One region of the Buttiauxella agrestis genome, then DNA from elsewhere that is predicted to be linked to it. Evidence: predicted binding sites of a transcription regulator. Region 1 holds the regulator's gene; each other region holds the start of a gene.
The links. The regulator PhoB, encoded in region 1, activates phosphate uptake and scavenging genes when phosphate is short. The targets are predictions, from matches to a motif close to CTGTCATAAAACTGNCNNAT.
Positions count from the first base shown of each region.

Region 2: the regulator PhoB is predicted to act here: its motif matches at 1,699-1,718, upstream of rpoH (RNA polymerase sigma factor RpoH).
Region 3: the regulator PhoB is predicted to act here: its motif matches at 1,409-1,428, upstream of ugpB (sn-glycerol-3-phosphate ABC transporter substrate-binding protein UgpB).

Region 1 is NZ_UIGI01000001.1:3,888,989-3,892,267, forward strand. Features, by position in the region: gene phoR (phosphate regulon sensor histidine kinase PhoR) at 263-1,555, opposite strand; gene phoB (phosphate response regulator transcription factor PhoB) at 1,578-2,267, opposite strand; gene sbcD (exonuclease subunit SbcD) at 2,457-3,279, shown strand, end outside.
Region 2 is NZ_UIGI01000001.1:114,718-117,996, forward strand. Features, by position in the region: gene ftsE (cell division ATP-binding protein FtsE) at 1-564, shown strand, start outside; gene ftsX (permease-like cell division protein FtsX) at 557-1,612, shown strand; gene rpoH (RNA polymerase sigma factor RpoH) at 1,870-2,724, shown strand; gene DY231_RS00555 (branched-chain amino acid ABC transporter substrate-binding protein) at 2,947-3,279, shown strand, end outside.
Region 3 is NZ_UIGI01000001.1:123,225-126,503, forward strand. Features, by position in the region: gene livG (high-affinity branched-chain amino acid ABC transporter ATP-binding protein LivG) at 1-621, shown strand, start outside; gene livF (high-affinity branched-chain amino acid ABC transporter ATP-binding protein LivF) at 639-1,352, shown strand; gene ugpB (sn-glycerol-3-phosphate ABC transporter substrate-binding protein UgpB) at 1,554-2,873, shown strand; gene ugpA (sn-glycerol-3-phosphate ABC transporter permease UgpA) at 2,981-3,279, shown strand, end outside.

The DNA of each region.
Region 1 (3,279 bases):
ATAGCGTTTGAAGGCAAGAACGGATCTAAAAACCAGATTGATATCCTTAAATTAACAGCATCACCAGTGGATTCGATTAATCATAGGAAAAGATCATGGTCTTTTGTGTGGTTAAATTATAACCGATTGAGTGTTTTTGATTTACATGTGGGCAAAAAAAACACAGGCCAGAATATTGGCCTGTGGAAAGTTATTTTGACACTTATTGCGCTAGTGTCGGATGTTGCTTCGCTTATCCGACCGACGAAAACTGATTATCGGTCTATTTCTCGCTAACGATTAACCGCTCGGGCAAAACAAAGGAAAACGTCGAACCTTTGCCCGGCTGGCTTTCAATATTCAGACGTGCATCATGGTGGCTTAAAGCATGTTTGACTATCGCCAGCCCAAGCCCACTGCCGCCCGTCTGGCGCGAACGCGCTTTGTCGACGCGGTAAAAACGCTCGGTCAGGCGCGGAAGGTGTTCTGCTGAAATCCCAGGGCCATTATCCGTCACGCTAAAACTTGCCCCGCCCGCCACGCGTTTCCAGCTCACCGTAATATGCGTGCCTTCTGGCGTATGGTTGACCGCGTTATAAACAAGGTTGGAAATCGCACTCCTCAGTTGCTCGTCATTGCCAAAGACTTTCAGCGTGGGGTCGATATCAAATTGTATCGTCTGCCGTTCATGGCTGAGAGTTTGCGCCTCACGCTCTACAACACGCAGCATCAGCGGCACATCAATCTTTTCATTGAGCACCATCGCCGGAGCGGCTTCTATTTTTGAAAGGGTCAGAAGCTGCTTAACCAACCCTTCCATGCGCGAAGTTTGCTCGCGCATCGTGCCTAATGCTTTCTCACGCAGCGGTCCTTCAAGCGTCTGGTCCTGCATCATCTCCAGATAACCTTGCAGCACCGTGAGCGGCGTTCGCAGTTCGTGACTGACGTTAGCAAAGAAATTACGTCGCGCCCCTTCGAGCTGGTGCATCTGAGTCACATCTCGCGCCACCAGCAGCCACTGCTCATCGCTGTAGGGCATCACACGGAACTCCAGATGGCGGCCCGTATTGAGTACCAAAGTTAACGGACGTGAAAACTCTTTTTGCGACAGATAGCGAGTAAATTCCGGGTAGCGCAGCAAGTTAAGGATGTTCTGCCCGTTATCGTCCGGCCAGCGTAACCCCAGCAATTGTTGCGCCAGACCGTTACACCAAAAAATCGTCCCTTCTTCCGTGGTCAGAACCACCGCATCGGGCAGAGATTCGGCTCCGCTACGAAAACGCTTAATCAGATTGCCTAACTCTTTGCGGCGCTTTTTGTTGCGCAGCTGCATCTGATGAAGACCGTACAACAGGGGATCCCAACTCCCGCGCCCTGGCGGCGGCGTCATACTGCGATCCACCCACAGCCACCACGATAAACGCAGTAAATTCCAGAAATGCCAAACCAGCAGTCCGGTGACTGCCAGTAATAAAAACCACGGTAAATGGCCGAAAATAAGACCTAAGATGGCGGCAGGTATGCAACAGAGCACCAGCTCCATCACCAACCTTTTCCATGACAACCTTTCCAGCACGCGTCACTCTCCTGACAAGGAATTAAAAGCGGGTTGAGAACCGATAACCCGTACCGCGTACTGTTTGTACCATCCTGTCGTGCCCGCTATGTTCAAGCGCTTTGCGTAACCGCCGAATATGTACGTCCACCGTTCGGTCTTCGACATAAACATTGGTGCCCCATACATGATTAAGCAATTGTTCACGGCTATACACCCGCTCCGGGTGCGTCATAAAGAAGTGTAATAATTTAAATTCTGTTGGCCCCATATCTAATGGGTTCTCACCGGTCATGACGCGGTGCGATGACGGATCCAGGCTCAGTCCGTGCATCTCAATCACCTCTTCCACCGCCATCGGAGAGATACGGCGCATCACAGCTTTAATGCGTGCCACCAGCTCCTTCGGGGAAAACGGTTTGGTAATATAGTCATCGGCCCCAACTTCAAGCCCTCGCACGCGGTCTTCTTCTTCACCACGCGCCGTCAGCATCATGACAGGGATTTCACGTGTTAATGCTTCACGTTTCAGATGCTTAATGAATTGAATACCTGAACCACCCGGTAACATCCAGTCCAGTAAAATTAAATCCGGAAAGGGTTCGATAAGCAGATTCACTGCGGCGTCATAATCTTCCGCTTCTACAGGATGAAAACCGTTTTGTTCGAGCACAAAGCTCACCATTTCACGGATTGGAGCTTCATCTTCTACGACTAAAATACGCTTCGCCATGATTCGCCCTGCTCAAGGAATAATTATTGTTGTTTCAATGCGGTGCCATTATGCGTCAGATTTATGACAGATTTATGAAAAACATAAATGCCTGGCGACTCATCACAATGAATTATGACACTCAATTGTGTCGTTCTTGCTCATCCGCTTTATAATCCCGCCACGCTTTTTTATGCCAAGGGACAACCAATGCGCATTATTCACACATCAGACTGGCATCTTGGTCAAAATTTTTATACCAAAAGCCGTGGGCCGGAGCACCAGGCATTCCTTGAATGGTTGCTGCAAGCCGCAGTCGAGCATGATGTGGATGCGATAATTGTCGCAGGCGATATTTTTGATACCGGTTCGCCGCCGAGTTACGCGCGCGAATTGTATAACCGTTTTGTGGTGCAACTGCAGCAAACCGGCTGTTCCCTTGTAGTGCTGGCGGGAAACCACGATTCCGTCGCCACGCTGAATGAATCTCGCGAATTAATGGCGTGCCTGAATACTTATGTCATCGCCAGTGCGCGGCATGATGCCAGCCAGCAAGCTATCGTACTCAACACTAAATCGGGGGAACCGGGTGCGATTCTTTGTCCGATTCCGTTCCTGCGCCCCCGGGATATTCAAAATAGCCAGGCGGGACTTTCCGGCCACGAAAAGCAGCGTTCATTGATGGAAGCCATCAGCGAACATTACCAGCAGTGTTACAACGCAGCCTGCGAATTACGGGCGGATACGAGGCTGCCGATTATCGCTACCGGCCATTTAACCACCGTCGGCGTGACCAAAAGTGACGCGGTACGCGATATTTACATCGGCACGCTCGATGCTTTCCCGGCGCAGCATTTCCCGGCAGCCGATTACATCGCACTCGGCCATATCCATCGCGCCCAACTCATTGGTGGCACTGAACACATTCGTTATAGCGGCTCGCCCATCCCGTTAAGTTTTGACGAAACGGGCAAGAGCAAAAGTGTTTATCTGGTTGAGTTTGCCGAAGGCGTGCTTCATGAAGTAACTCCGC
Region 2 (3,279 bases), 3.8 Mb from region 1:
CACTCTGGAGCCGGGAAAAGTACCCTGCTTAAGCTTATCTGCGGTATTGAGCGGCCAAGTGCCGGAAAGATTTCGTTCAGCGGCCATGATATTAGCCGCCTCAAGAGCCGCGAAGTGCCGTTCCTGCGCCGTCAGATTGGTATGATCTTCCAGGATCACCATTTGTTGATGGACAGAACCGTTTACGACAACGTGGCGATCCCGCTGATCATCGCGGGTGCCAGCGGTGAAGACATTCGCCGCCGCGTGTCTGCGGCACTGGATAAAGTTGGCCTGCTCGATAAAGCGAAGAGTTTCCCTATTCAACTTTCAGGCGGCGAACAACAGCGCGTGGGCATTGCTCGTGCGGTGGTGAATAAGCCTGCGGTATTGCTGGCGGATGAACCGACCGGTAACCTTGATGATGCGCTCTCGGAAGGGATTCTGCGTCTGTTCGAGGAGTTTAACCGTGTGGGCGTAACGGTTCTGATGGCGACACACGATATGGGGCTGATTTCCCGCCGTAATTATCGCATGTTGACGTTAAGTGACGGCCATTTGCATGGAGGCCTGGCAGGTGAATAAACGCAGCGCGCTCAATCACATAAAGCGCTTCAGCAACAAGCTGGATAAAATCAACTCGCTGAATAAGTTAGGGGATTTAGGTCGCTCGGTGAAAAAACGCGGCAAAGGGCCTCAATCGAAAAGCAAATCCCTCAAGGGCGGTGTGAACGAACAGTTCCGCTACGCCTGGCAGGGGGCTGTTCAAGATTTACGCAGCAAGCCTTTAGCCACTTTCCTGACGGTCATGGTTATCGCCATTTCTCTCACACTGCCAAGCGTGTGCTACATGGTTTACAAAAACGTAAATCAGGCCGCCACACAGTATTATCCTTCGCCGCAAATTACCGTTTATCTCGACAAAGCGCTGGATGACAACGCCGCGCAGCAAGTGGTGGGTGCGATTCAGGCAGAAGAGGGCGTCGATAAAGTTAACTATTTATCACGTGACGAAGCGCTGGGCGAATTCCGCAACTGGTCGGGCTTTGGCGGCGCGCTGGATATGTTGGAAGAGAACCCGTTGCCTGCGGTTGCCGTGGTGAATCCGAAACTGGATTTCCAGACCACAGATCACCTGAACACTCTGCGTGACCGTGTCGCTCGTATTAACGGTGTCGATGAAGTGCGCATGGATGACAGCTGGTTTGCGCGTCTTGCCTCGCTGACAGGTCTGGTAGGGCGTGTTGCTGCGATGATTGGCGTGCTGATGGTTGCCGCGGTGTTCCTGGTGATTGGTAACAGCGTGCGCCTGAGCATTTTTGCCCGCCGCGACTCCATCAACGTGCAGAAACTGATTGGTGCGACGGATGGATTCATTCTGCGCCCGTTCTTGTACGGCGGTGCGTTATTAGGCTTTAGCGGGGCGTTTTTATCGCTGATTTTGACCGAAATTCTGGTGTGGCGTTTGTCATCTGCTGTGACCGAAGTGGCGCAAGTATTTGGCACAAAATTCGATCTGACGGGCTTAGGTTTCGACGAATGCCTGCTGCTGCTGCTGGTTTCATCCATGAGCGGCTGGTTGGCTGCGTGGATAGCAACAGTACAACATTTACGTCGTTTTACCCCAGAGTAAAAATTTTTTGATATACTAGTCCCCTGCTACGAAGTACCTATCAGCAGGGGACTCGTTCCCACCTCGGTAAGCGTTTCTCCTGCCATGTTTCATAGCTCTGTCACATTTTGTGTGCAATCTATGCACAGCTTTACACGGAACTTGTGGATAGCATCACTGTCTGAGTTTACTGTGGGTGGTACGGTTTGGCGCTTGACGTGGAGTCAGGTGTGGCACTGTGTAGCAACCTGTACGTTAGTCTCTAAGAGAGGGTTTGAATGACCAAAGAAATGCAAAATTTAGCTTTAGCCCCTGTTGGTAACCTGGAATCTTATATTCGGGCCGCTAACTCCTGGCCGATGTTGACGGCTGAGGAAGAGAAGGAGCTTGCTGAAAAGCTGCATTACCAGGGCGATCTGGAAGCAGCGAAAAGGCTGATCCTGTCTCACCTGCGCTTTGTTGTTCATATCGCTCGTAATTACTCGGGCTATGGCTTGCCGCAGGCTGACTTGATTCAGGAAGGTAACATCGGCCTGATGAAAGCGGTGCGCCGCTTTAACCCGGAAGTGGGTGTCCGCTTGGTGTCCTTTGCTGTGCATTGGATCAAAGCTGAAATTCACGAATACGTTTTGCGTAACTGGCGTATTGTGAAAGTGGCAACCACTAAAGCACAACGTAAGTTGTTCTTTAACCTGCGTAAAACTAAGCAGCGTCTGGGTTGGTTCAACCAGGACGAAGTGGAAATGGTCGCCAACGAGCTGGGTGTTTCCAGCAAAGATGTCCGTGAGATGGAATCTCGCATGGCGGCGCAGGACATGACGTTCGACATGGGCAACGACGACGATTCAGACAGCGCGCCAATGGCTCCGGTGCTGTTCTTGCAGGATAAGTCTTCTAACTTTGCCGATGGCATTGAAGACGACAACTGGGAATCGCACGCGGCTGATAAACTCAGCGATGCCATGTTGGGGCTGGATGAACGCAGCCAGGATATTATCCGTGCCCGTTGGCTCGATGAAGACAACAAAAGCACGCTGCAAGAACTGGCCGACCGTTATGGCGTTTCTGCCGAGCGTGTGCGTCAGCTTGAAAAGAACGCGATGAAAAAACTGCGCATGGCCATCGAAGCGTAAGTTCTTCCGTCAGATAAAAAACCGCCTTCCGGGGCGGTTTTTTTATGCCCGTCACTTTCCCATTCTTATTGTGAAAAAATTGTTATTCCAAAAACCGCAAATTCGGGTATGTTTTTAACTCTGAGTGCGGCGAAGGCACACGCGGTATTCGTAAACCAAAAATAAAACCGTGCCAAAACAACACAACAAATACCAATCACAACAAGAATGGGGATTCTCAGGATGAACATGAAGGGCAAAGCGTTATTGGCTGGTTGTATTGCACTTGCGATGAGCAACGCAGCATTTGCGAAGGATATCAAAGTAGCGGTAGTTGGGGCGATGTCTGGCCCGGTTGCTCAATATGGCGACCAGGAATTTACCGGTGCAGAACAAGCAGTTGCGGATATTAATGCCAAAGGCGGCATCAAAGGCGACAAACTGGTTATCACCAAATATGACGATGCTTGTGACCCGAAACAAGCCGTGGCGGTCGCCAACAAAGTGGTTAACGATGGCATCAAATACGTTATCGGCCACCTGTGTTCTTCTTCCACTCAGCCTGCGTCTGATATC
Region 3 (3,279 bases), 3.8 Mb from region 1:
TGCCTGACGGGTTTCTACAAACCTTCAGGCGGAACGATTCTGTTGCGTGACCAGCACCTTGAAGGACTGCCAGGTCAACAAATTGCACGGATGGGCGTAGTGCGTACTTTCCAGCACGTGCGTCTGTTCCGCGAAATGACCGTGATTGAAAACTTGCTGGTTGCCCAGCATATGCAACTCAAAACCGGTGTGTTCTCAGGTCTTCTGAAAACGCCAGCCTTCCGCCGTTCACAAAGCGAAGCGCTCGACCGTGCCGCAACCTGGCTTGAACGTATTGGTCTGCTTGAGCAGGCTAACCGTCAGGCGAGTAACCTGGCATATGGCGACCAGCGTCGCCTTGAGATTGCACGCTGCATGGTGACTCAGCCAGAAATTCTGATGCTTGATGAACCCGCGGCCGGTCTTAACCCGAAAGAAACGCATGAACTCGATGAGTTAATCATGGAGTTACGCAACCATCACAACACTACCGTGCTGTTAATCGAGCACGATATGAAACTGGTGATGGGCATTTCTGACAGGATTTACGTGGTAAACCAGGGGACGCCGCTTGCGAACGGCACGCCGGAGCAAATCCGTAATAACCCTGACGTAATCCGTGCCTACTTAGGTGAAGCATAATGGGGGTGAGGCTTAATATGGAAAATATCATGTTGTCATTTGACCATGTGAGCGCCCACTACGGAAAAATCCAGGCGCTTCATGAGGTCAGTCTGCACATCAAACAGGGCGAAATTGTCACCCTGATTGGCGCGAACGGCGCCGGTAAAACGACGCTGTTGGGAACACTGTGTGGTGATCCACGTGCTTCCAGCGGCAAAATTACCTTTGATGGTAAAGACATCACCGACTGGCATACCGCGCGCATCATGCGTGAAGCAGTGGCGATTGTGCCGGAAGGACGCCGCGTATTTTCTCGCATGACGGTAGAAGAGAACCTGGCGATGGGTGGCTTCTTCGCGGAACGCGACCAGTATCATGAACGCATCCAACGCGTTTACGAACTGTTCCCGCGTCTGCTGGAGCGCCGCATTCAGCGTGCGGGTACGATGTCCGGCGGTGAGCAGCAGATGTTAGCGATTGGTCGTGCGTTGATGAGCCAACCGCGTTTGCTGCTGTTAGATGAGCCATCGCTCGGCCTCGCGCCAATCATCATTCAGCAGATTTTCGATACCATCGAACAACTGCGTAGCGAAGGCATGACCATCTTCCTCGTCGAGCAGAACGCCAACCAGGCGCTGAAACTCGCTGACCGTGGCTACGTGCTGGAAAACGGCCACGTGGTACTGGAAGACACTGGTGATGCGCTTCTGGCTAACGAAGCGGTGCGTAGCGCTTACCTCGGCGGCTAGTTTATCGTTTCAACCACAAGGAGCCTTTGGCTCCTTTTTTTATGACATTTTGCCTCCAGTCATAATTCCTTCACTTCATCGTAACGATCCTGTCACCTCACGGTTATTTTTCTGTCATTCGCGCATGTCATGTTTTGATGCGAACAAAAACGCGTATTTTCGCGCAACTTATTCAACTCAAAATAATTCGAGAGATAAGACATGACTGCATCGTTACGACACACAGCAATTTGCCTGGCGCTTGGATGCGTATTTAGCAGTAGCGCCATCGCCGCCACTTCCATTCCTTTCTGGCACTCGATGGAAGGCGAACTGGGCAAAGAAGTTGATTCACTGGCTCAACGCTTTAACCAGACGCATCCTGACTACAAAATTGTTCCGGTTTATAAAGGCAACTACGAACAAAACCTGGCGGCAGGGATTGCGGCATTCCGTTCGGGCAATGCGCCAGCCATTTTGCAGGTTTATGAAGTGGGCACGGCGACCATGATGGCCTCGAAAGCGATCAAGCCGGTGTATGAAGTATTTAACGATGCAGGCATCAAGTTCGACGAATCTCAGTTTGTGCCGACGGTTTCCGGGTACTACACCGATGCGAAAACCGGGCATCTGCTTTCCCAGCCTTTCAACAGCTCCACGCCGGTGTTGTATTACAACAAAGACGCGTTTAAGAAAGCCGGTCTGAACCCGGATCAGCCGCCAAAAACCTGGCAGGATCTGGCTGATTACACCGCCAAACTGAAAGCAGCGGGCATGAAGTGCGGCTACGCCAGCGGCTGGCAGGGCTGGATTCAAATTGAAAACTTCAGCGCCTGGAACGGCCTGCCCGTTGCGACTAAAAACAACGGCTTTGATGGCACCGACGCGGTTCTGGAATTCAACAAGCCCGAGCAGGTGAAACACATCGCCCTGCTGCAAGAGTTGAACAAGAAAGGCGATTTCAGCTACTTCGGTCGTAAAGACGAATCCACCGAGAAGTTCTACAACGGCGATTGCGCCATTACTACCGCCTCTTCCGGTTCGCTGGCAGATATCCGCCACTACGCCAAATTCAACTACGGCGTGGGCATGATGCCTTACGACGCAACCATCCCGAATGCGCCACAAAACGCCATTATCGGCGGGGCAAGTTTGTGGGTAATGCAGGGTAAAGACGCGGCAACTTACAAAGGCGTTGCCGAGTTTATGCAGTTCCTCGCCCAGCCTGAAATCGCTGCCGAATGGCACCAGAAAACGGGTTACTTGCCGATTACCAAAGCCGCGTATGACCTGACGCGCGAGCAAGGTTTCTACGAGAAAAACCCGGGTGCTGACATCGCCACGCGCCAGATGATGAACAAGCCGCCATTGCCATTCACCAAAGGTCTGCGTCTGGGCAATATGCCGCAGATTCGTACCATCGTGGACGAAGAACTGGAATCGGTGTGGACCGGCAAGAAAACCCCTCAGCAAGCGTTAGACAGCGCGGTTGAGCGTGGCAATCAACTTCTGCGCCGTTTCGAGCAATCGACTAAGTCTTAAGTTTTTCAGTGTCGGATGACGCTTCGCTTATCCGACCTACGAATGGCTGTTTGTAGGTCGGTTAAGGCGAAGCCGTCACCCGACATTGTTCAGGAAAAGAATTACTTATGTCATCATCTCGTCCTGTATTCCGTTCCGGCTGGCTGCCTTATGCGCTGGTTTTGCCGCAGCTGATTATCACCATTATCTTTTTCATCTGGCCTGCGGGCGAAGCGCTGTGGTATTCGCTGCAAAACGTCGATCCGTTTGGGCTTTCAAGCACCTTTGTCGGGCTGGATAACTTCAAACAGCTTTTCCACGACAGCTATTATCTCGACTCCTTCTACACCACCTTAATTTTCAGCGGATTAGTGGCAGGCAGCGGCCTGCTGGTGTCGCTATTTTTCGCTGCCCTCACGGATTATGT